DNA from 3 places in the Sphingomonas sp. DC5200-1 genome. Region 3 is predicted to be linked to each of the others. Evidence: predicted binding sites of a transcription regulator. Region 3 holds the regulator's gene; each other region holds the start of a gene.
What was found. Region 3 encodes LexA, which represses DNA repair genes until DNA is damaged. Its sites were predicted from a motif close to GTTCCNCNCTTGTTCT; they were not measured.
Positions count from the first base shown of each region.

Region 1: rmuC (DNA recombination protein RmuC) is a predicted target of LexA. The motif match lies at 4,367-4,382, and genes of this name have one in related genera.
Region 2: ACP7A3_RS02790 (ATP-dependent helicase) is a predicted target of LexA. The motif match lies at 5,010-5,025, and genes of this name have one in related genera.

Region 1 is NZ_JAFCVW010000001.1:187,176-194,889, forward strand. It holds gene ACP7A3_RS00910 (endo-1,4-beta-xylanase) at 1-1,077, opposite strand, end outside; gene ACP7A3_RS00915 (TIM-barrel domain-containing protein) at 1,148-3,463, opposite strand; gene ACP7A3_RS00920 (SGNH/GDSL hydrolase family protein) at 3,460-4,239, opposite strand; gene rmuC (DNA recombination protein RmuC) at 4,458-6,047, shown strand; gene ACP7A3_RS00930 (hypothetical protein) at 6,058-6,288, shown strand; gene ACP7A3_RS00935 (TrmH family RNA methyltransferase) at 6,401-7,201, opposite strand; gene ACP7A3_RS00940 (HPr family phosphocarrier protein) at 7,354-7,629, opposite strand; gene ACP7A3_RS00945 (PTS sugar transporter subunit IIA) at 7,626-7,714, opposite strand, start outside.
Region 2 is NZ_JAFCVW010000001.1:597,938-605,651, reverse strand. It holds gene ACP7A3_RS02820 (OmpH family outer membrane protein) at 1-202, shown strand, start outside; gene fabZ (3-hydroxyacyl-ACP dehydratase FabZ) at 236-685, shown strand; gene rpmE (50S ribosomal protein L31) at 789-1,022, shown strand; gene ACP7A3_RS02805 (PilZ domain-containing protein) at 1,070-1,381, shown strand; gene ACP7A3_RS02800 (hypothetical protein) at 1,447-1,773, shown strand; gene ACP7A3_RS02795 (glycine zipper 2TM domain-containing protein) at 1,963-2,502, opposite strand; gene ACP7A3_RS02790 (ATP-dependent helicase) at 2,721-5,006, opposite strand; gene ACP7A3_RS02785 (MFS transporter) at 5,253-6,551, shown strand; gene ACP7A3_RS02780 (hypothetical protein) at 6,535-6,828, opposite strand; gene rsmD (16S rRNA (guanine(966)-N(2))-methyltransferase RsmD) at 6,847-7,383, opposite strand; gene ACP7A3_RS02770 (pseudouridine synthase) at 7,380-7,714, opposite strand, start outside.
Region 3 is NZ_JAFCVW010000005.1:401,755-409,468, forward strand. It holds gene gltX (glutamate--tRNA ligase) at 1-988, opposite strand, end outside; gene ACP7A3_RS13675 (ComEC/Rec2 family competence protein) at 1,069-3,189, shown strand; gene lexA (transcriptional repressor LexA) at 3,460-4,152, opposite strand; gene ACP7A3_RS13685 (molybdopterin molybdotransferase MoeA) at 4,211-5,392, opposite strand; gene moaC (cyclic pyranopterin monophosphate synthase MoaC) at 5,397-5,864, opposite strand; gene trpC (indole-3-glycerol phosphate synthase TrpC) at 5,861-6,637, opposite strand; gene trpD (anthranilate phosphoribosyltransferase) at 6,634-7,629, opposite strand; gene ACP7A3_RS13705 (anthranilate synthase component II) at 7,626-7,714, opposite strand, start outside.

The DNA.
Region 1 (7,714 bases), on a different contig from region 3:
ATCATACGGGGTCGGGCGCCGAGCGGCACGATCGGTGCGCGGCTCGAACCCCGGAATCCAGCTGTGCGCATCGCTCAGGCCCCACACCAGCACATCGCGCAGCTGCGGATAGGCGAGCGTCACGTCCAGATAGCCGCGGGTGAAGTCCGCCACCGCGCGGTCCCGCACCGCAGTGTCCGCGGGCAGGTTGTTGTCACGCACGTCGAGCTCGGTGATCAGCAACGCATAGCCCATCCCCGTCACCGCATCCAGGAAGCGCCGCCACTCGCCCTGCAACCGTGCGACATCGGCGCGGGCGTCTGCGCTCTGGGTGATGAGGTGCGATTGCACGCCCAGCGCATCCACCGGCACGCCGCGCCGCCGAAACCCTTCGAGCAGCCGCAGCACGCCTGCGCGATGCGCCTCGTTGTGCGGTTCCCAGCTCATATAGTCGTTATAGACCAGCTGCGCGCCCGGCGCGGCTGCGCGCGCGGTGTGGAAGGCGAGGTCCAGCGTCGGCTCCGCGCCACCGATCGCCTTCGACAGCGCGGTGTCGTACAGGTGGCCGTCCGCCGGATCGACCGCCTCGTTGACGACGTCATAGCTGCGGATTTTGTTGCCATACCGACCGAGCACGGTGCGGATATGCGTCGTCAGCAGCCGTTCGCCCTCGGCACGGGGGCGGCTGCCGAAATCATAGGCGTTCAGCCACTTCGGCTGCCATTTCGGCTGATGCCACAGCAGATTGTGCCCGCGCACGGCCAGGCCGTTGCGCTCCGCCCAAGCGACGATCGTGTCGAAGGGCGCGAAGTCGAACACGTCGGGCGCCGGGCGCAACCGCTGCCACTTCATCTCGTTTTCGGCGACGACCAACCCGCATTGCTGGGCGATCAGCTGCGCATAGGCCGGGTCGCGGACCGGCAGGCCCGGGGGAGAGCCGGGCTGCCACGGGATCGCCGATCCGAAGCGCAGCCCCTTGCGTGCGGCGATCGCCTCCAGACTGTCGGCGGGGTGCGCGGCCCATGCGGCCGGCGCCGCCATGCCGGCGACGGCGAGCGCGGCGCCTCCCAAAATATCGCGTCGCGACGGCGGTGCCATAATAGCCTCTCCAACTTTCGTTATCGCTATCATTGGCCTCGCCGCCGCCGCCGTCAAGGACGCAGCGCCGCTACCGCCCGATCACCATGACCAGCGGATCCAGCGCCTGCCCGGTGGGCAGCCGCCCCTCCACCGACAGCCGGCCGCGGGCATCGTCCCACACCAATGTCGCGCTGCGTCCGCCCCCCGTGCGCCACGCATTGGTCGTCCCGTCGTCGTCGTACAGCGTGAAGCGCGCGTCCCGCCCCGGATAGACGCGCACCTTGGCCAGCCCCTGCTCGCGGGCGGTGCTTTGCACCTGCTCCCCGATCGGCAGGATCGATCCGGCGCGCACGAACACCGGGATGCGGTCGATCGGCGCCGCCGCGTCGATCCACTGGCCGCCGGTGTGGCGCTTGTCCGTCCACAGATCGTACCAGTCCGTCCCGGCGGGCAGATAGACGCGACGGCTGGTCACCCCCTGTTCGGTGACGGGCGCGACCAAGAGGGCGGGGCCGAACATATATTCGTCGCCCAGCGTCTTGGCGGTCGCATCATTGGGGAAGTCCATGAACAGCGCCCTCATGAACGGTGCGCCGGTCACGCTGGTCTGGCGTCCCAGCGCATAGATGTAGGGCAGCAGCTCGTAGCGCAGCCGCAGCGAGGCGGCGAGCACCGGTTCGGCTGCCGTGCCGTAATCCCAGATCGCCGTCGCCGGCCGCTGACCATGGATGCGCAGCGTCGGCGTAAACACATTATACTGGAACCAGCGCACGAACAGCTCGGGATAGTCGCGATACGACGGCGCCATGGCGGTCGCGCCCGCCGGATCGAGGAGCACGGGGCGCTGCGCCGCCGGGCCGTTGGGCCATTGCCACCCGCCCGTATCGCTCGACCAATAGGCGATCCCGCTTGCCGTCATGCCGAGCCCCGCCGGCACCTGCCGCCGCAACGCCTCCCACGTCGATCGCACGTCCGACGACCAGAACAGACAGCCGTTCGCCTGCGTCCCCAGATACGCCGCCCGGCACAGGATCAGGTTGCGCATATCCGGCCGGTCGCGCGCCGAGCCCTCCGCAACGCTCAGCGTATGGATTAGCGGAAAGACGTTGTGATAGCGATCGCCCGTGCCGATCGCATAGTAGAAGCCGTCCGGCACCAGATCGGGTTCGGTCTCGTCCAGCCAGGCGAAGTCGAAGCCGGCGCTGAAGATATCGTCGCGGATCTTGCCCCAATACCAGGCCCGCGCGTCCGGATTGGTGCTGTCGATCAGCGCGCCCGCGCGATCCGACCGGATCGGGAGCCCGTCGACCGGCTTGCCGTCCTTGTCCTTTAGCAGCCAGCCCTTGGCGGCGAGCGTGTCGAACCAGCGGCTCTCCTTCTCGAAGCGCGGCCAGATGCTGACGATGCTGCGGACGCCCTGCGACTTCAGATGGGCGTTCATGGCGACCGGATCGGGAAACGCCGTCCGGTCGATGTCCATCTGCCCCATCCGGGTCCAGTAGAACCAGTCGAGCACGATGATGTCGAGCGGATAGCGGCGCTGCCAGTATCCGTCCGCCACCGCGGTCAGCTCCGCCTGCGTCTCGTAGCGCGCCTTGCTCTGGATCAGGCCGAAGGCCGATTTGGGCGGCAGCGGCGTCGCGCCGGTCAACCTGGCATAGCCCGCATACAGATCGTCGCTGGTCCGCCCGGCGATGACGAAGAACGACACGCGCTCGCCGACGTTGGATTGCAGATGCGTCTGGCTGTGCAGGCCGGGCGAGACGATCGTCGCCGACGGATTGTCCCACAGGATCGCATAGCCTTTGTCCGTCACCATGAACGGCACGCACACCGCTTCGCCGGCGGGGCGATCGTAATCGTGGCGGCAATCGATCGTCCGCCCGCGCAGGTCGAGCACGCCGTCCTGATATTGGCCCAGGCCGTAATAATGCGTGTCGGGCGTGTCGGCGAAGGTCGCGCCGACGCGGAACGTATGCTCGCCCGTCACGTCATGCGGCGCCATCTCCCACCCAGTCATCGCGGTCAGCGGCGTGCCGTCGGCACGGTCGAAGCGGATCGACACGGGCGGGAGGGACGGGGCGAAGTAGCGCTCCATCTGGCTCGGCGGCTTGGGCCAGGGTTGCGCCGCCACGGTCACGCGCAGGTCGCTCGAGGCGAAGACGTCGCCGCCGTCACTCCCCCGCTGTCGGCTCCAGCCCGCGGCATCGCTTTTGCCGGAAATGCCATAGCCCGGCAGGCCTTCCGCTTGGCCCCGATCCGTCGCGATCGTCACGCGTACGATCCCCGGCCCGTAGGGCTCCACCGACACCAGCGCCCCATGGCGCTCGACGGTCGCCAGCCGCTGTGCATAGGCCGGCGCGCTGCCCGCCAGCAGCGCGGCAATCAGGGCGAAACGCTTCATCGGCCCGCTCTCCGTTCACCCAGCGCTCGGCGGATCGCCGCCTCGGCCACCGGCCGCATCGCCGCATAGCCCGCCGCCGTCGGATGCACGCCGTCGCTCGCCAGCCCCGGCTTCATCGCGCCTTGCCCGTCGTCCAACACGGGATGGTAATCGACATAGGTGAACCCCTCGCGCTGGGCATATTCCCGGATCCACGCATTCAGCGCCGCGATCTGCGGCACCGGCTGCTTGTCTTTCGCCCAGGGGAAGGCGCCCGCCGGGGGCACGGAGGCGAGGATCACCCGGATGCTATGCGCGCGCGCCAGCTCCGCCATGCTCGCGATATGCCCTTCCACCGTCTCGATCGTCGCCGCACCGGTGTTGCCGGCAATGTCATTGGTGCCGATCATGATGTGGACGGCCTGCGGATGCAGGTCGATGACGTCCTGCCGGAACCGCACGAGCAGCTGCGGCGACGTTTGCCCGCCGATCCCGCGATCAATCACGCCGTTGGTGAAAAAAGCGGGATCGAAATTGATCCAATTGTCCGTGATCGAATCCCCGGCGAACACGACCCGCGGCCGTTCCGTCAGCGCGGCATTGGCGGCGCGATAGCGGCATAGCTGTCCGAAATCGCGGGTCAGAGTGTGCAGCTGCTGCTCGGTCCAGCCAACCTTGGGATGGGAAGGGCAGGGATCGGCGACGATCCCGGTCGGGTCGCTTGCAAAGGGATCCCCGGCGGCGCTGACCTGTGCCGCGGCGGGCACCGCGCCCGTCGCCAGCACCGCGGCGCCCATGACACCCAGCCAACCACTGCCCACGACATTCTCCCCTGCCTCTTGTGAGCGCTATCGTAGCCGCCCGCTCGCGCGTGTCCAACCTATCAGCCGGTCGGATTGAAAAAGGGGCTGTCCTACACGCTTCGTTCGATCTATGTTCCCGGCATAGGCCAAGGGATCGTCACGGAAAAACACCCTCTTCGGCGTGACTTTTGTGACCTTTCGAAGGGACGTTCGTGGACCAGTTGCTTGTCGTTGCCATTCTCGCGCTTGCCGCCGGCCTGCTGATCGGTTGGCTGCTGGCGGCCCGTCGCAGCGGCCGACTCGCCGCCGATCTGGCGGTCGCGCAGAGCAAGGTCGCCGACGCTGAGCTCGTCGCCCGGACGCGCGACGCGGTGGAGCGCGAACGCAACGACGCGATGCGCGAACTCGCCGGCCTGCGCGCGCAGGTGGACGACCGGATCGCCACCGCCGAAGCGCTGCGCACCGAATTGCTCGCCGTTCGCAGCGATCGCGACGCGGCGCGTGCCGATCTCGCCGCTGCGGGCGCGCAGGTCGAGGCCGCGGAGATCCGGCTTATCGATCTCCGCGCCCAGATCGATCAGAGTCTCGCCGCTGCCGACCTGCTCCGCCGCGAACTGGCGACGATCCGCGCCGATCGCGATGCCGCACGCGCCGATCTCGCCGCGATGCAGGCGCAGGGCGAAGCGTTCGAAGCCCGCCTTGCCGACATGCGCGAGGCGAAGGAGCTGATGGCGACGCAGTTCAACGATCTCGCCAACAAGGCGCTGACCGACGCGCAAAAGGCGTTCCTCGATCGCGCCGAGGCTCGTTTCCGCCAATCCGAAGAACTCGCCGGCAGCAACCTCAAGTCGCTGCTCCAGCCGGTCAACGACCGCCTAGCGCGCTATGAAGAGGGCGTCGCCAAGGTCGAGGCCGAGCGTCGCGACGCCTTCGGCGACCTAAAGGGCCAGATCGAGCAGATGCGTCTCGGCCAGGAACGCGTCTCTGGCGAAGCCGCCAAGCTCGTCAACGCACTCCGCAACGCGCCCAAGGCCCGCGGTCGCTGGGGCGAACAGCAGCTGCGCAACGTCCTCGAAACCTGCGGCCTCGCCGAGCATACCGATTTCGCGATGGAGGTCAGCGTCGCGGACGGGGAGGGCGGGCGCCTACGCCCCGACGCGATCGTCCGCGTCCCCGGCGGCAAGTCGCTCATCATCGACGCCAAGGTGTCGCTCAACGCCTATCAGGACGCATTCGGCGCGGTCGACGAGAACGAGCGCCATATCGGCCTCACCGCCCATGCCGCCTCGATGCGCGCGCATATCAATGGCCTCAGCGCCAAGGCCTATTGGTCGCAGTTCGACGATACGCCGGAATATGTCGTGATGTTCGTCCCCGGCGAACACTTCCTTTCCGCCGCGCTGGAGCATGACGCGGGGCTGTGGGACTATGCCTTCGACAAGAAGGTCCTGCTCGCCACCCCCACCAACCTCATCGCCATCGCCCGCACCGTCGCGGCAGTGTGGCGTCAGGAAAAGCTCGCCAGCGAAGCCCGTGCGATCGGCGCGCTGGGCAAGGAGCTGTACGACCGTCTCGCCAAGGCCGGCGAGGATCTGCGCAAGGTCGGCAGCGGCCTCACCACCGCGGTGAACAATTACAACAGCTTCGTGTCGAGCTTTGAGAGCCGTGCTCTGGTGTCCGCGCGGAAATTCCGCGACCTCAACATCGAACCCGGGGCACGCGAGATCGGCGTTGCGGAACCGGTCGAGGCCTTGGCGCGCTACGGCGATGACGTGCTGCGCCTTCCCGACGCAGCCGAATGAGGACCCCGCGATGAAGGGTATGCACCCCGGCGATATCGTGATGGATCAGGACGGCCGCATCGCCGGCATGGTCGCTGGCGATGTCGTCATCCGTCCCGGCTGCGACGTCCGCATCAGCGGCATGGTTGCGGGCGACGTCTATGTCGAAGAGGGCGCCCGCGCCAGGATCAGTGGCATGGTATCCGGCCGCGTCTTCAACGACGGCGGCGCGGTGCGCATCAGTGGCATGATCGGCGGATAGATGGCTTGCTCTACCCTGCGGCCTGTCTGCGGGCAGCATGGGTACAGAAACCGAAACGATCAGCCCCGATCGTTTCGGACAAAGTGTTCATATTGCTGAAAAAAACGGGCAATCACCGGCTCTGCTGAGCCAGCACCTCATAGGCCATCACCGCCGTCGCGACCGCGGCGTTCAGGCTGTCCGCCTTGCCCAGCATCGGGATCTTGACCAGCAGGTCGCACGCCGCGGCATAGTCCGCCGGCATCCCCTGCGCCTCATTGCCCGTCAGCAGGAACGTCGGCGCGGCATAATTCGCCCCGCGATAGTCGTGGGTGGTGTCAAGGCTCAGTCCCACCAGCTGTCCCGGTCCCTGCCGCAGCCAGCCGAGGAACTCCTCCCAACCGCTCCGAACCACGGGCACGGTGAACAGCGCCCCCATGCTCGCGCGGACGGCCTCGACCGAGAAAGGATCGACGCACTCGCCGATCAGGATCAGCCCGCCGGCGCCCACCGCATCGGCGGTGCGCAGGATGGTGCCGAGATTGCCCGGATCGCGCAGCCGCTCGGCGACCAGCCAGATGCCGGCACTGTTGCGGTCGAGATCGGCCAGCGTGCGATCGAACTCGTCGAACACCCCGACGACGGCCTGCGGGTTATCCTTGCCCGACAGTTTGGACAGGATGTCGGGCGTCGTCTGAATCGATTCGCCGCCTGCCATCTCGACATCGATCGACAGGGCATGGACCAGCGGATGGTCGGCATTGGCTGCCGCGTAGAACAGGATGCGGGGCAGGCGGCCTGTCTCGCGCGCTTCGGTCAGGATGCGCAGGCCCTCGGCCATGAACTGCCGCGCGCCGCGACGATGTTTCTTGTCGCGCAGTTCGCGGGCATATTTGACCAGCGGGTTGGAAAAGGCGGTAATCTCTCGGGGCATGGCGTGTCGGGCCTTCGCGCCAGCCGGAGGCTGACGCAAGGCAAAAGCGACACGCCCGGCCGGCGCGGCGAACAGCCGCGTCCGACGACGCGGCTGTTGGCCGCGGCGCTGCCCTAGACGGAACGCCACCCGAACTCCGGCGGCCGCCCCGCTCAGTCTTCGCCGAACTTCGCCTCGACCAGCTCGCACAAGGCGCTCACCGCCGCCTCGGCCCCGTCGCCCGCTGCGCTGATCGTGATCGAATCGCCCTTGGCGGCGCCCAGCATCATCAGCCCCATGATCGACGTGCCGGTCACGGCGCCGTCGTCCTTGCGCACCTGCACCTCGACCGGCTGGCTGGAGGCGAGGGTCACGAACTTGGCGCTCGCCCGCGCGTGCAGGCCGCGCTTGTTGGTGATCAGGACGGTGCGCTCGAGCCCGGCGCTCATGCCGCCGCCTCGCCCAGCACCTCGGATGCGACCGAGATATATTTGCGTCCCGCCTCGCGCGCCGCGGCGACCGCCTCGACCACCT
Region 2 (7,714 bases), on a different contig from region 3:
GCGCGACATCATCGCCGAGATCGATCGCACGACGCCGACCGTCTCGATCACGCCGCCGGCCAACTGGCAGCCGCAGCAGCAGACCGTCGAGCTGCTGCAGCAGTATCGTCAGATCGTCTACGCGAACGCCCAGCGCCGTCAGCAGGCGGGCGCTCCGGCTCCGGCCGCTGCGCCGGCCGCCGGCACCCCGCAGGGCCGCTAAGGGCCCGCGTCGGTGAGCGAAGACGCACAGACCATGGGGCCGCTCGATATCGGGCGGGTCATGGCGGCGCTGCCGCATCGCTACCCGATGCTGCTGGTCGACCGGGTCGAGGAGATCGTCCTCGACCGGTCGATCGCGGCGATCAAGGCGGTGACGATCAACGAAGGCTTCTTCCAGGGGCATTTCCCCGGTCGTCCGATCATGCCGGGCGTGCTGATCGTCGAGGCGCTGGCACAGGCTGCGGGCGTGCTCGCGGTCGAAAGCCTAGGCCTCGCCGGATCGGGCAAGCTCGTCTATTTCATGGCGATCGAAGGCGCGAAGTTCAGGAAGCCCGTCGAACCCGGCGTGCTGCTGCGCCTGGAGGTGGAATTCGTCCAGAAGCGCTCGAGCGTCTGCAAGTTCGCAGGTGTTGCGAAGGTCGACGGGCAAGTCGTTGCAGAGGCTAACTTTACTGCGATGATCGCCGATCCGCCCAAGGCGTAACGCGTGTGACTTTCGCTGACTTTTGACTTTTCGGCGGCGCTCCGTTACGGGCGCCGCTTCCCTTTCAGGCTGGTCGGAACCAGCCGCATACGGAGCGTGTGACGTGAAGAAAGATACCCACCCCGACTACCACATGATCAAGGTCCAGATGACGGACGGCACCGTGTTCGAAACCCGCTCGACTTGGGGCAAGGAAGGCGACACGATGCAGCTCGACATCGATCCGCTGGCGCACCCCGCCTGGACCGGTGGTCGTGGTCAGCTCCTCGACGCGGGCGGCCAGGTCGCGCGCTTCAACAAGCGCTTCGGTGGCGGTCTCACGCTCCGCAAGAACTGACCGGATCGTTGACTCGGCGTTAACCATCGACGCGATACTCTTGATCGATGTTTGCCGCCGAGTTCGAACCTGCAGAACCCAATGGCCGGCGCCGCTCTCCGCGTGCGCCGGTTTCGTTGGATGCGCATATCGGCAAGGCCGCTCGCACCTTGTGCAAGGTGGTCGATCTCTCGATCCACGGCGTTCGCCTGCAAACCTATTCCGCGCTGGCCAAGGGCAGCACGATCTGGCTGACCTTGCCCGAAGCGGGCACGATCGCGGCCGACGTGATGTGGTCCGACGATTATCTCGCCGGCTGCCAGTTCAAGAAGCCGTTGGAAATCGACGTCTTCGACAGATTGCTCGCGCAGAATCGCTGACTGCGCTATGACGGGCGCGTAAAGCGTCTTGCTGCGATGCAGCATCAGCGATTATGGATGCGAGGATGAATCAGCCCTCTGCGCCGACCGGACCGGTGCCGACGATGTTCGAAGCCATCGTCCGCCAGATGACCGTCACCGCCACCTACAACAAGGGTGCGGTCACGATCGCCCCCCACATCCTCTACACGCGCCATGGCGAGATCTACGTCGATGCGACCACGGTCGAGCGCGACGGCAAGCCGCCACGTGAGGAGAAACTGGGTACGTTCAAGCTCGATGGCCTGGGTGATCCGACGCTGACCGCGAACACCTTCCGCCCGAGTGCGCTGTTCGAGCCCGAGGCGGAGAAATATGTCGGCGTGACGCTGATGGCGGTGGAGCTGGGGTAAGGTTCGGCACGCTCAAGGCTGCCGCAAACTCCCCCGTCACTCCGGACTTGTTCCAGGGACCACTCTGCGGCGAGGGGGGAGGCCACAGCCTCTTGCTGTCCCCTGGCGGCCCGGTGGACCCCGGGACGAGTCCGGGGTGACGGAGCGAGAGGGGCGGGGGCGCACCGTCGCCGACGCGCCCCGTAGACCTCAGCGGCAGCGGACCTGCGACTGGTTCTGGTCGATCGCCTTACCGGCGAGCGCACCTGCCGCACCGCCGAGCAAGGTGCCGACGATGCGGCTGCGGCCGCCATCGATCACATTGCCCAGAATGCCGCCCGCGGCGCCGCCGATGACGAGCCCGGTCGTGCCGTCGCTGCGCTTGCAATAATAACGGCCGTCATTGCCAGCATAGACACGCTCGTCCGCGCTCAACACGCGTTCGCGATAATTGTCGCCGCTGCGATAATAGCGCGACGGATCGTAGCCGTTTTCGTCGCGATCGCCGGGGTAGCTATTGTTGTTGTAATAGTTTGCGGCCGGTGCTTCGCGATAGCCGCCGGTGCCGGTGTAGCCGCCGCGCGACGCGCGATAGCGATCCACCTCGGCGCGATAGCGGGCGAGTTCGGCGTCGAACCGCTGCTGCGCGGCGGTGAAGCGCGCCTCGTCCTGCGCCGACTGGGCGACGACCGGAGTGGCGGCGGCGAGCGCAGCGGCCGCGGCAGCGGCGAGGGACAGCGACTTGAGCATGGCGATCGTCCTGAGCTTCTTAGTCCGTTGATTCGGAACCGTAACGGCCATACGCGGAACCTACCCTGCCGGTTCCTGAACGGATGATGGGGGGCGTGTCGCGGTGGCGCGGTTGCCGGACGACGCCAAGGTGGGATCGGCCGCCTCAGTCCGTCGCCTCAGTCCGTCGCTGCGCTCGCAATGACCAGGAGGGTAATACTCGGGCGGGGGCGCCCTGATCACCCGATCGTGACGAAGCTGTCCATCACCCGCTTGCGGCCGGCGGCTTCGAAGTCGATCTCCAGCTTGTTGCCTTCGATCTCGGCGATCGCACCATAGCCGAATTTTTGGTGGAACACGCGCATGCCGACGCTGAGGTCGCTGCGCCCCTTGTTGCCGATGCTGACCGCGCTCGCCCGGCTCTCGACGATCCGCGTCGGCTGGGTGGTGAAGCCGGAGCCAGACCCCGCCGCGCGCTGCCAGCCCGGACCGCGGCCGGTGCCGCGTGCGACATTGGCGAAGGGATCGGCGCGCTCGCTCCAATTGGCGCGCCACAGGCTTTCGCCGCCCGACATGGTCGTGTCGCTGTCGGTATGTTCGGACGGCAATTCGCCGACGAAGCGGCTCGGGATCCTGGACGTCCACTGGCCGTAAATGCGGCGGTTGGCGGCGTGCAGGATCGTCGCGCGGCGCCTCGCACGCGTGATCGCGACATAGGCGAGGCGGCGCTCCTCCTCCAGGCTGCGCGTGCCGCCTTCGTCGATCGCGCGTTGCGAGGGGAACAGGCCTTCTTCCCAACCGACCAGGAAGACGGTGTCGAATTCGAGACCCTTGGCGGCGTGGATCGTCATGATTGTCACCTCGGGCGCCTGTACCGCGCCCTCCTTGTCCATGACGAGGCTGACGTGTTCGAGGAACGCGCCGAGCGATTCATATTCCTCCATCGCGCGAACGAGTTCGGACAGGTTTTCGAGCCGCCCGGACGCCTCGACCGACTTTTCGGCCTGCCACATCGCGGTATAGCCCGATTCGTCGAGCATCTGCCGCGCCAGTTCGGCATGCGGTAGGTCGCGTGCCCGGTCGCGCCAGCGCGCGATGTCGCCGACGAAATTGCCGAGCGCGCGGCGCGCCTGCGGGGTCAGTTCGTCGGTGTCGAGGATGCGCGCCGCGGCGATGGTGAGCGGCACGCCCTCGGCGCGGGCGAGCTGGTGGATCTTGGCGATCGCCTTGTCGCCAAGGCCGCGCTTGGGGACGTTGACGATGCGTTCGAAGGCCAGATCGTCCGACGGCTGGTTGACGATGCGCAGATAGGCGAGCGCGTCGCGGATTTCGGCGCGTTCGTAGAAGCGATAGCCGCCGACGATGCGGTACGGCATGCCGATCGAGATGAAGCGGTCTTCGAACTCGCGCGTCTGATGCTGCGCGCGGACGAGGATCGCGATATGGTCGAGCGGGGTGCCGTTCCGCTGCGCGGCCTCGATCTCGTCGCTGACTCGGCGCGCTTCTTCGGGGCCGTCCCACACCCCCAGTACGCGGACCTTCTCGCCCACATCGAGTTCGGTCCACAGCGTTTTGCCGAGCCGCCCGCCATTATGCGCGATCACGCCCGATGCGGCGCCGAGGATGTGCGGCGTCGACCGGTAATTCTGTTCGAGGCGGATCACCTTGGCGCCGGGAAAATCCTTCTCGAACTTCAGGATATTTTCGACCTGCGCGCCGCGCCACGAATAGATGGACTGATCGTCGTCGCCGACGCAGGCGATGTTCTTGCGCGTCTGCGCGAGCAGCCGCAGCCAGAGATACTGGACGATGTTGGTGTCCTGATATTCGTCCACCATGATGTATTTGAAGCGCTCCTGATAGGTGCGCAGCACATCGGTATGCGTCCTCAGGATGGTGAGCATGTGGAGCAGCAGGTCGCCGAAGTCGCAGGCATTCACGCTGCGCAGCCGTGCCTGATATTGCGCGTACAGCTCGCCGCCGCGCCCGTTGGCGTAGCGTTCGCTTTCGCCGGCATCGATATCGGCGGGGATGAGGCCCCTGTTTTTCCAATCGTCGATCAGGCCGGCAAGGCTGCGCGCGGGGAAGCGCTTTTCGTCGATGTCCGCGGCAACGATCAGTTGCTTGAGCAACCGCAGCTGATCGTCGGTGTCGAGGATGGTGAAGTTCGACTGCAACCCGACCAGCTCGGCGTGGCGGCGGAGCATCTTGGCGCCGATCGCGTGGAAGGTGCCGAGCCACGGCATGCCCTCCACCGCGTCGCCGACCATTCTGCCGACGCGCTCGCGCATCTCGCGCGCGGCCTTGTTGGTGAAGGTGACGGCGAGGATCTCCGACGGCCACGCCTTGCGCGTCCACAGCAGATGCGCGAGCCGCGCGGTCAGCGCCGCGGTCTTGCCCGTACCGGCGCCGGCCAGCATCAGCACCGGGCCTTCGGTGGTGAGCACTGCGTCGCGCTGCGGCGGGTTCAACCCCTTGAGATACGGCGGATCCTGCAGGGCGGCGGGGGAGGCGGTGTCGGTCACCGGCGAACAGGTAGGGAACGGCGCTTGGCTCGGCAAGCTGCGAGCGCGGCAAGCCCGGAAAAATCGGGGCAGCCACCGGTGCGGCCGCCCCGTAGTTCAGGGAGCACCAGTCGACAGAAAGGCGACCGATACATCGCGACCCACAGGGGGAGGGGAGCCGCGGTGGCATCGCGGTAGCGGCGGAATGTTGCGAAGGGATGGCAACTTTGTTGCCAGATGCCTTTATTTGGGGGTTAGAAAGGCGGCATGAGCCAAACCCCTGCCGCCGAAGTCCCGGACGCCGCCGTCACGCCAGCCTCGCCGCGCCGGATCCTGACCGCGAGCCTCGTCGGTACGGCGGTGGAATTCTACGATTTCTACATTTACGCCACCGCCGCGGCGCTGGTGTTTCCGGCGCTGTTCTTTCCGGGGGAAAGTGCATCGGCGCGGCAGATGATGAGCTTCGCGAGCTTCGCCGTGGCCTTCTTCGCGCGGCCGATCGGTGCGGCGGTGTTCGGGCATTTCGGCGACCGGATCGGGCGCAAGTCGACCCTCGTCGCCAGCCTGTTGCTCATGGGCGGGTCGACCGTCGCGATCGCCTTCCTGCCGACCTATCGACAATTCGGCATCTGGGCGCCGCTGCTATTGTGCCTGATGCGATTGGGCCAGGGGCTGGGGCTGGGCGGCGAATGGGGCGGCGCGGCGCTGCTCGCAGTCGAGAACGCACCGCCGCATCGGCGCAACACGTGGGGCATGTTCCCCCCGCTGGGGGCGCCGGTCGGCTTCATCCTGGCGAACGGATTGTTCCTGCTGCTGGGGCTGGTGCTGAGCGACGATCAGTTCCGCGCCTGGGGGTGGCGCCTGCCGTTCCTGGTGAGCGCGGTGCTGGTCGCGCTCGGCCTGTGGATCCGACTGAAGCTGACCGAGACGCCCGCCTTCGTCGAAGCGGCCAAGGCGGAGGCGCTGCCCAAGGTGCCGCTCGCGACGCTGTTTGCCGGTCATGGCCGCGCGCTGCTGGCCGGCACCGGCGGGGTGGTGGCGTGCTTCGCGCTCTTCTACCTCGCGACCGCCTTTACGCTGAGCTACGGCACGACGACGCTGGGCTATGACAAGACGGCGCTGCTCGGCGTCGAGCTGGTCGCGATCCTGTTTCTCGCCGCAGGCGTGATCGTCGCGAGCGTTCTGGCAGACCGGACGGGGGCGGAGCGGATGCTGGTAATCGGCTTTCTGGGCTGCATCGTCGCCGGCGCACTGATGGGGCCGATGCTGGGCGCCGGATCGCTGGTCGTGGTGTTCGCGTGGCTGGCCTTCGCCTTGTTCGTCATGGGCTTTGCCTATGGTCCGCTCGGCGGCTGGCTGCCGACGCTGTTTCCGGCGGGCGTGCGCTACACCGGCGTGTCGATGACGTTCAACGTCGGCGGTATCTTGGGCGGGGCACTCGCGCCGATCGCGGCGCAGGCGCTCGCTGCGCGCGGGCTGTGGTGGATCGGGCTGTATCTGGTCGCGGCGGGCCTCGTGAGCCTCGCCGGCCTCGCACTGTTGCCGCGGGTCAGGACCGCCGACTGAACCAGCGCGGCCAGCGCGACACGCTGCGTTTCGGGACATCGGCCTCGGAATAGCCGGTCGCGTTGAGCAGGAAGCTGGCGAGCAGCAACGCTTGGTTGCGGCTCAGCACCAGCCGCGTCGTCGCGATCTGCTGATTGTCGAGCGCCTGTGCGGACGGCGTCGTCTGCACCTCCAGCTCGATGCCCTTGGGCAAGGGATGATGCACCCATCCGACCACCGCCTGCGGCCCCGACCGCCGCGGGGCATCGTAATGGTGGGGAATGAACTGCGTCGCCATGGCTCCCTCCTGTTGCGATCAGGCGGCCCGCAAGAGTGTCACACGGGCCTTCCCATGCACGCGGCTGGTGTCGATGGCGAACCCGGCGACCTCGACCGCCTCGTCGCGTGCGGTCTCTATGCTGACCCAGGTCGCGGCGTTCGTCCAGCCCAGCCGCGCCAATTTATCCAAGGCTACCAAGCCTGCACCGGTGCCGTAGGGCGGGTCCATCATGATGAGGTCGAGCGGCGCGCGCGCCGGCCCCAGCGCCATTACCGACCCGCTGCGCACGTCGCCGCGCGTGCCGAGCTTGGCGAGGTTGGCCTTCAGCGCATCCAGCGCCGCGCCGTCCTGTTCGACGAATAGGCAGGACGCCGCGCCACGCGACAGCGCCTCGATCCCCAGCGCGCCCGATCCGGCGAACAGATCGGCGACGGCGAGCCCTTCGAAGCTGCCGAGGCGGCTGGTGAGCATTGAGAACAAGGCCTCGCGCGTGCGGTCGGCGGTGGGGCGCGTCGCGTCGCCCTTGGGCGCGACGAGCGGACGCCCGCGCCACTGGCCGGCGATTACCCTCACGAGCGACCTCCGCGCGGCCCGCCCTTGGGCCCGCCCTTGAAGCCACCGCTGGGCGGACGCCCGCCCGATGGGCGCGGCGAGCCGCCGCCGCCTGCGGGGCCGCTGCGCGTCGGGGCGTCACCGCGGGGAGGTCGTTGGCCGGTGCGGGATGCGCCGGGCTTGCCTTGGCCGACGCGGGGAGCGCCTGAGCGGTTGCGGTCGCCGCTGCGATCGGCGCCGCGCTCATCATGACGCTCCCACGGCTTCATCGCCGAGCCGCCGGTGGGGACGTTGGCCTTGCCGTCGCGGGCGTCGTCGCGGGCGCGCGTGTCGGTTCGGGTCCGCGTACGGG
Region 3 (7,714 bases):
CGTCGGCAGCACGGATGTAATGGCCGTTGAGGTTTTCGAGCTTTTTCAGATCGAAGCGCGACGGGCTCTTGCCGACCGCATCGAGGTCGAACCATTCGGTCGCCTGTTCGCGGCTGATGATCTCATCGTCGCCATGGCCCCAGCCGAGGCGGAGCAGGTAATTGTCGAAGGCTTCGGGCAGGATGCCGAGCTCGTCGCGATACGCCTCGATCCCCACCGCGCCGTGGCGCTTAGACAGCTTGGCGCCGTCGGTGCCGTGGATCAGCGGGATATGCGCATAGACCGGCTCCGGCCAGCCATTCGCCTTGTAGATCGGCAGCTGGCGGAAGGCGTTGTTGAGGTGATCGTCGCCGCGGATCACATGCGTGACGCCCATGTCGTGATCGTCGACCACCACCGCGAGCATATAGGTCGGCGTGCCGTCCGAGCGCAGGAGGATAAGGTCGTCGAGCTCGCTGTTCTGGACCGTCACCGACCCCTGCACCTGGTCGTCGATCGTCGTCGCGCCCTCACGCGGCGCCTTCAGGCGCACGACAAAGGGCTGGCCGTCCGGCGCGGTCGCGGGATCGGCATCGCGCCAGGGCGAGCGGATGCGCAGCGGCTGCTTCGCCGCCTGCGCCGCTTCGCGCTGCGCGGCGATCTCGTCCTGCGTCATGTAGCAGCGATAGGCATGGCCGTTCGCCACCATCTGATGCGCCACTTCGGCATGGCGATCGGCGCGCGCGAACTGGAAGACGGCATCGCCGTCCCAGTCGATGCCCAGCCATTGCAGTCCGGCGAGGATCGCGTCGATCGCCGGCTTCGTCGAGCGGGCACGATCGGTATCCTCGATCCGCAGCAGGAACGTGCCGCCATGGTGACGCGCGTACAGCCAATTGAACAGCGCGGTGCGCGCGCCGCCGAGGTGCAGATAGCCGGTGGGCGAGGGGGCGAATCGCGTGACTATTCCCGCGCCGTCGCCCGAACGATTTTCAACTGTTGCGCCCAACCGCGCTTGCTCCCAAAGTTTGAAACCTGATGGCCAGTTCAGCCGCCGCGGCCTCTAGCACGCGCTCCGTGCGCCTTCAAATGCCCCAGGGGTGGCATCGGTTGCGCGATCGTGTGGAAGCGTGGCTGCACGCGGAACGCGATCGGATTGCTTTATGGGTGCCGGTGGCGTTTGGGACGGGCGCTGGCGGCTGGTTCCTGATGCCCGACCCGAACCAGTGGATCGCGGCGATACTGGCGGCACTGGCCATGGCCTGCGCTGCGGCGGCGATCGGGCGGGGCGGGCGGGCGGCGCATAGCGTCGCTGTCGGCGGTGTTCTGATGGCTGCGGGCGTGGCGACCGCGTGGTGGCGCGCGGAGCAGGTCGCGGCCCCGGTGCTGGCGCGGCCGGTCGTCGCCGTCGTGACCGGCCGGGTGGTCGGGATGGAGGCGCTCGTCGCGCGCGATCTGGTGCGGCTGACGATCGAGAGCGATCCGGGGATCGGACTGCCACCGCGGGTGCGGATCAACCTGGCGACCGATGATGTGCCGAGGGGGCTGGGTGAGGCGGCGCGAATCCGGCTGCGGGCGCGGTTGATGCCTCCGGCCGCGGCGTCAGTGCCGGGAGCGTATGATTTTGCGCGGGCGGCGTGGTTTGCCGGGATTGGCGCGACCGGTCGGGGGTTCGCGCCGGTGGAGCTGGTGTCGCCCGGCGCGGCGGAGGGCAGCCTGCGGCGACGCCTGACCGCGCATATCACCGATCGGCTGGGGGGGAGCCGGGGCGGCATTGCGGCGGCGCTGGCGACCGGGGACGAGGGTGCGATCAGCGAGCGCGATGCGGAGGCGATGCGGCGGGCGGGCCTCGCGCATCTGCTGTCGGTCAGCGGGCTGCACATCACCGCGGCGGTGGCGGCGACGATGTTCGTCACGTTGCGGCTGCTCGCGCTGTGGCCATGGCTCGCCATCCGCGTCCGGTTGCCGTTGGTCGCGGCGGGGATGGGGGCGTTGGCCGCCATCGGCTATACGTTGCTCACCGGATCCCAGGTGCCCACGATCCGATCGTGCGTCGCCGCGCTGCTCGTGCTGGCGGCGCTGGCGATGGGGCGGGAGGCGATGACGCTGCGGCTGGTTGCGGCCGGCGCGATGGTCGTGCTCGCGGTGCGGCCGGAAGCGCTGGTGGGGCCAAGCTTCCAGCTGTCGTTCGCCGCGATCGTGGCGATCGTTGCGCTGCACGAGCATCCGCGGGTGCGCGGGTGGTTCGAGCCGCGTGAGGAAGCGCGCGCACGCCGTCTGCTACGCGGGCTTGGGTCGCTGCTGCTGACGGGCGTGGTGGTGGAGGCGGCGCTGATGCCGATCGCAATCTATCACTTCCACAAGGCGGGCCTGTATGGGGCTGCGGCCAATATCGTCGCCATCCCGCTGACGACGTTCGTCGTCATGCCGCTGGAGGCGGGGGCGTTGGTGCTGGACACGGTCGGGCTGGGCGGGCCCGTGTGGTGGTTGACCGATGGGGCGCTGCGCGGGCTGCTGTGGCTGGCGCATGTCGTGGCGGATGCGCCGGGCGCGTCTCTGGTGGTGTCGTCGATGCCGCTGGGGGCGTTTCTGTCGATGGTCGCCGGTGGGCTGTGGCTGGCGCTGTGGAGTACGCGGATGCGCTGGATCGGCGTGCTGCCGGTCGTCGCCGGTGCCGCCTGGGCGGCGTCGACCCCGCCACCCGATCTGCTGGTGACGGGGGACGGGCGGCATATGGCGATCCGGCTGGGTGGCCGGCTGGCGCTGCTGCGCGACCGCGCCGGGGACTATACGCGGGCGATGCTCGCCGAAAATGGCGGGACCGATGGCGAGCCGTGGCTGCTCGACGATCTGCCGGAGGCCCGGTGCAGCCGCGATGCGTGCGTGGCGGTCCTGCGGGACGGGGGAGGGCAGTCGTTCCGCGTCCTGGCAACCCGCAGCGGCTACCAACTGGCATGGCGGGATGTGGTCGCGGCCTGCGGGAGGGCGGACGTCGTGGTGAGCGACCGGCGGCTGCCGCGGGCGTGCCGGCCGCGCTGGCTGCGGCTAGACGCGCCCGTGCTGCGGCGTACCGGCGGGGTCATGCTGACCCTGGCGAGCGGGCGTGTGCGGACCGTGACGCAGCCAGGGGATCGGCATCCATGGTTGGTGGGAGCCAAGGTCGCCCCGCCTCGGCCGGACGATATCCCGACGGCCATGCCTCCGCGATGACCTCAGCTCGAGCGCTGGTCTCGGTCTGAGCCTTTGCGACGGGGCGCTGCTTCCCGTAGCGGCACGAGTTCGGGTCAATCCGTCATTGCTTCGCTGCGCTCGCAATGATGCCCGTGTCTAAACATCCGATATTTAAGGACTTTCAAGCACGCAATCAGCGGGAAGCCGGAATGCCCTGCCCTCGACGGGAGGCAGAAGGCGCCGTTTGGAAAGTCACAAAAGTCTCACGAACGATCGTGTTTTGCGGCGCGCCACCACGCCGGAATCCCGTCAGTCGTAGCGGCGCAGGATACCCGACAATTTGCCCTGCACGCGGACGTGCGAGGGAACGTAGCGCTGCGGCTCATAGGCGCGGTTGGCGGGATCGAGGCGGATCATCGCGCCTTCGCGACGGAAATATTTGAGTGTCGCCTCGCTATCCTCGATCAACGCAACGACGATCTCGCCATCGCGGGCGATGTCGGTACGGCGGATCAGCGCATAGTCGCCATCTAGAATACCAGCCTCGACCATCGAGTCGCCGGAAACCTCCAGCGCATAATGTTCGCCGGTGCCGAGCAACGCCGCGGGGACGGCGAGCATCGAACTGCCTTCGAACGCCTCGATCGGCACGCCGGCGGCGATCCGGCCGTGCAGCGGGATTTCGACGACGTCGTTCGCCGGCGAGGGGGCGGGACGCACATTGCCCGCGGCCGGCGCGCTCGGCGGCGCAGCGGGAGCGGGCGTTTCAGGCGCCTTGCGTTCGGAGCGTTCCGGCATGCGCAGCACTTCCAGCGCGCGCGCACGGTTGGGAAGGCGGCGGATGAAGTTGCGTTCCTCCAGCGCGCTGATCAGGCGGTGGACGCCGGACTTGGACTTGAGGTCGAGCGCGTCCTTCATCTCCTCGAACGACGGTGAGATGCCCGTCTCCTCGAGCCGGTCGTTGATGAAGCATACAAGCTCGTGCTGCTTGCGCGTGAGCATAAGCGGTCCTTCCCCGTCAGAACAGACGCGGAACTTCTAGGGAACAATTCGTGGGGCGTCAAGCGATGACGAGGATTTCCGCCGAGTCGCCCACGCGCGCGACGGGGGCACCGACCGGCCGCACGATCAGGCAATGCGAGCGCGCCAGCGTCAGCAGCATCGAACTGTCCTGAATGGTCGAGGCATAGGCGCGGCCGTCGCGCAGCTCTGCGCGCAGATAATCGGTGCGCGGGCCGTTGGCGGGCAGGTCTTCCCCCAGGATCGCCATCGTGCTGCGCGGCAGCGGGTTCGCAGCGCCGGACAGGTGCGCGATCAACGGTTTGACGAAGAGCAGGGCGGTGACGAAGGCCGATACCGGGTTGCCCGGCAGGCCCAGCACCTGCATCGCGCCGCGCCGTCCCGCCATCATCGGCTTGCCCGGCCGCAGCGCGATCCGCCAGAAATCGATGACGCCGCCCGCTGCCTCCAGCGCCGGGCGCACGAGGTCGTGGTCGCCCACGGACGCGCCGCCGGTGGTGACGAGCAGGTCGGCGTCGACGCGCGCGAACGCATCGCGCAGGCGATCGAGATCATCGGGCAGGATGCCGAGGTCGATCAGCTCGATCGGCAGGTCGGCGAGCATCGCCGTCAGCATCGCGCGATTCGATTCGGGCAGCGCGCTCGGGTCGCCGCCGGTGCCCGGATCGACCAGCTCGTCGCCCGTGGCGCAGATAGCGACGCGCACCCGGCGGTGGACGGCGATCAAGCCGATACCCCCGGTCGCGGCGACGGCGATGCGCGCGGGCGTCAGCCGCTCGCCTCGCGCGATCAGGCGATCGTCGGCGTGAAAGTCGAGGCCGCGGCGGCGGGTGTTGCGGCCGAGCGTCGCCGGACCTTCGCCGGTCAGGTGGATCGCGGTGCCGTCCGCGTCGATCTCTTCCTGCACCATCACCGTGTCGGCGCCGTCGGGCATGGCCGCGCCGGTGAAGATGCGCGCGGTTTCGCCAGGACCGACGGTGCCGGTAAAGGGGCGACCGGCGGCGCTTTCGCCGATCAGCGTCCACGGTCCGGGCAAATCGGCGAAGCGGATCGCATAGCCGTCCATCGCCGAGAGGTCGGTGGCGGGCTGGGTGCGGCGGGCGGCGATGTCGTCCGCCGCCCAGCGGCCCGCGGCGGCGGCCAGCGGCACGGTTTCGGTCCCGACCGGCGGGGCGTGCGCGAACAGCCGCGCCTGGGCTTCGTCGATCGGGAGCAGCGCCATGGCGTCAGGCGCGCCAGTCGCCCGACGCGCCGCCGGCCTTTTCGAGCAGGCGGATGTCCGAGATCGTCATCGCGCGGTCCATCGCCTTCGCCATGTCGTAGATGGTGAGCAGTGCGACCGACACGGCGGTCAGTGCCTCCATCTCGACGCCGGTCTTGCCGTCGGTGGCGGTCAGCGCGGTGGCGGTGATGCCGGCATCGTCGAGCGTCAGATCGAGCGTGACGCGGGTCAGCGGCAGGGGGTGGCAGAGCGGGATGAGGTCCGCGGTCTTCTTCGCCGCCATGATCCCGGCGACGCGGGCAACGGCGAGCACGTCGCCCTTCTTCGCGGCGCCGTCGCGGATCGCGGCCAGGGCGTCGGGGGCGATGGCGATGCGGCCGGTGGCGACCGCGCGACGCTGCGTCACGGCTTTATCGCCGACATCGACCATATGCGCGGCGCCGTCGGCGTCGAGATGGGTCAGGCGGCTCACCCGACCAAGGCCCGCGTCGCGGCCTCGACGTCGTCGGCACGCATCAGCGCCTCGCCGATCAGGAAGCAGCGCACGCCATGCGCCGCCATCGCATCGAGATCGGCGCGGGTTTCGAGGCCGCTTTCCGCAACGAAGGTGTAGCCCTTTGGCGCCCTGCCGACCAACTCGTAGGTGCGGGCGAAGTCGACGGAGAAGTCGTGCAGATTGCGGTTGTTGACGCCGATCAGCCGCGACTTGAGGCGGAGCGCGCGGTCCAGTTCGGATTCGTCATGTACCTCGACTAGCACGTCCATGCCGCAATCGAGCGCCGAGGCCTCGATCTCCGCCATCTGATTGTCGTCCAGTGCGGCAACGATGATGAGGATGGCGTCGGCGCCGATCGAGCGGCTTTCGGTTGCCTGCCAGGGATCGACCATGAAATCCTTGCGGATCACGGGCAGGTCGCAGGCGGCGCGCGCGGCGATCAGATAGTCGTCGCTGCCCTGGAACCATTGTTCGTCGGTGAGCACCGACAGGCAGGCCGCGCCACCCGCCTGATAGGCGCGCGCATGGGCGGGCGGATCGAAATCGGCACGGATCAGCCCCTTGGACGGGCTGGCCTTCTTGATTTCGGCAATGAGCGCATGGCCGGATTTGGCGTCGAGCGCGGCGCGGAAGCCGCGCGGCTTCGTTACCGCGGCGATGCGCGCGTCGAGATCGGCGAGGCTGATCGTCGCCTTGCGCGCGGCAACCTCTGCGCGCTTGGTTTCGATAATGCGGGACAAAATGGTCATCGGTAGGCGATCCAGCGGTCGAGGAGCGCGGCGGCGCGGCCGGCGTCGAGCGCTTCGGCGGCGGCCTGTGCGCCCGCAGTGAGATTGGGTGCGTGGTCGGCGACGACAAGCGCCGCCGCCGCATTGAGCAGCACGGCGTCGCGATACGCGCCCGCCTCTCCATCGAGCAGGCGGCGCAGTGCGGCGGCATTATAGGCCGGATCGCCGCCGCGGATGGCGGCGAGCGGGTGGCGGGGCAGGCCGGCGTCTTCCGGCGTGATGCGCGATGGCAGCGCCGCGCTGCCGACGTTCACCGCGAGGCTGGGACCGGCGGTGGACAGTTCGTCTAGGCCCTCTTCGCCCGAAATCACCGCGGCGCGCGCGGTGCCCAGCTGTTCCAGCGCCTCGGCATAGAGGCCGGCGTAATCGGGGCGGGCGATGCCGATCAGCTGGTGCGACACGCGCGCCGGATTGGCGAGCGGCCCCATCAGGTTGAAGATCGTACGCTTGCCGATGCGGCGGCGGATCGGCGTGATCCGCGCCATCGCCGGATGATGGTTGGCGGCGAAGAGGAAGGCGATGCCGATATCGGCGAGGCTTGCCTCCGCGGCCGCCCCGGCGATCTCCATGTCGAGGCCGAGCGCCTCCAGCGTATCGGCGGCGCCGGCCTTGGACGAGGCGGCGCGGTTGCCGTGCTTGGCGACCGGTACGCCGCAGGCCGCGACGACCAGCGCGACGGCGGTCGAGACGTTGAGCGTATGATGCCCGTCGCCGCCCGTGCCGCACACGTCGATCGCGCCATCGGGGGCGGCGATCGGGATCAGCCGGGCACGCAGCGCGCGCGCGGCCTCGGCGATTTCGATGCTGGTTTCGCCGCGATCGGACAGCGCCAGCAGGAAGTCGCCGATCGCCTCTGCCGAGACGCGCGCGTCGAGGATATCGGCAAACGCCTGCGCCGCGCTTTCGCGCGACAGCGGCGACGATGGATCGGGAAGCAGGACGACGCTGGTCACGGGCGCTCGCGCACCGGAATGCCGGCGATCGTCAGGAAGTTGGCGAGCATGGCATGGCCGTGTTCGGTCGCAATGCTTTCCGGGT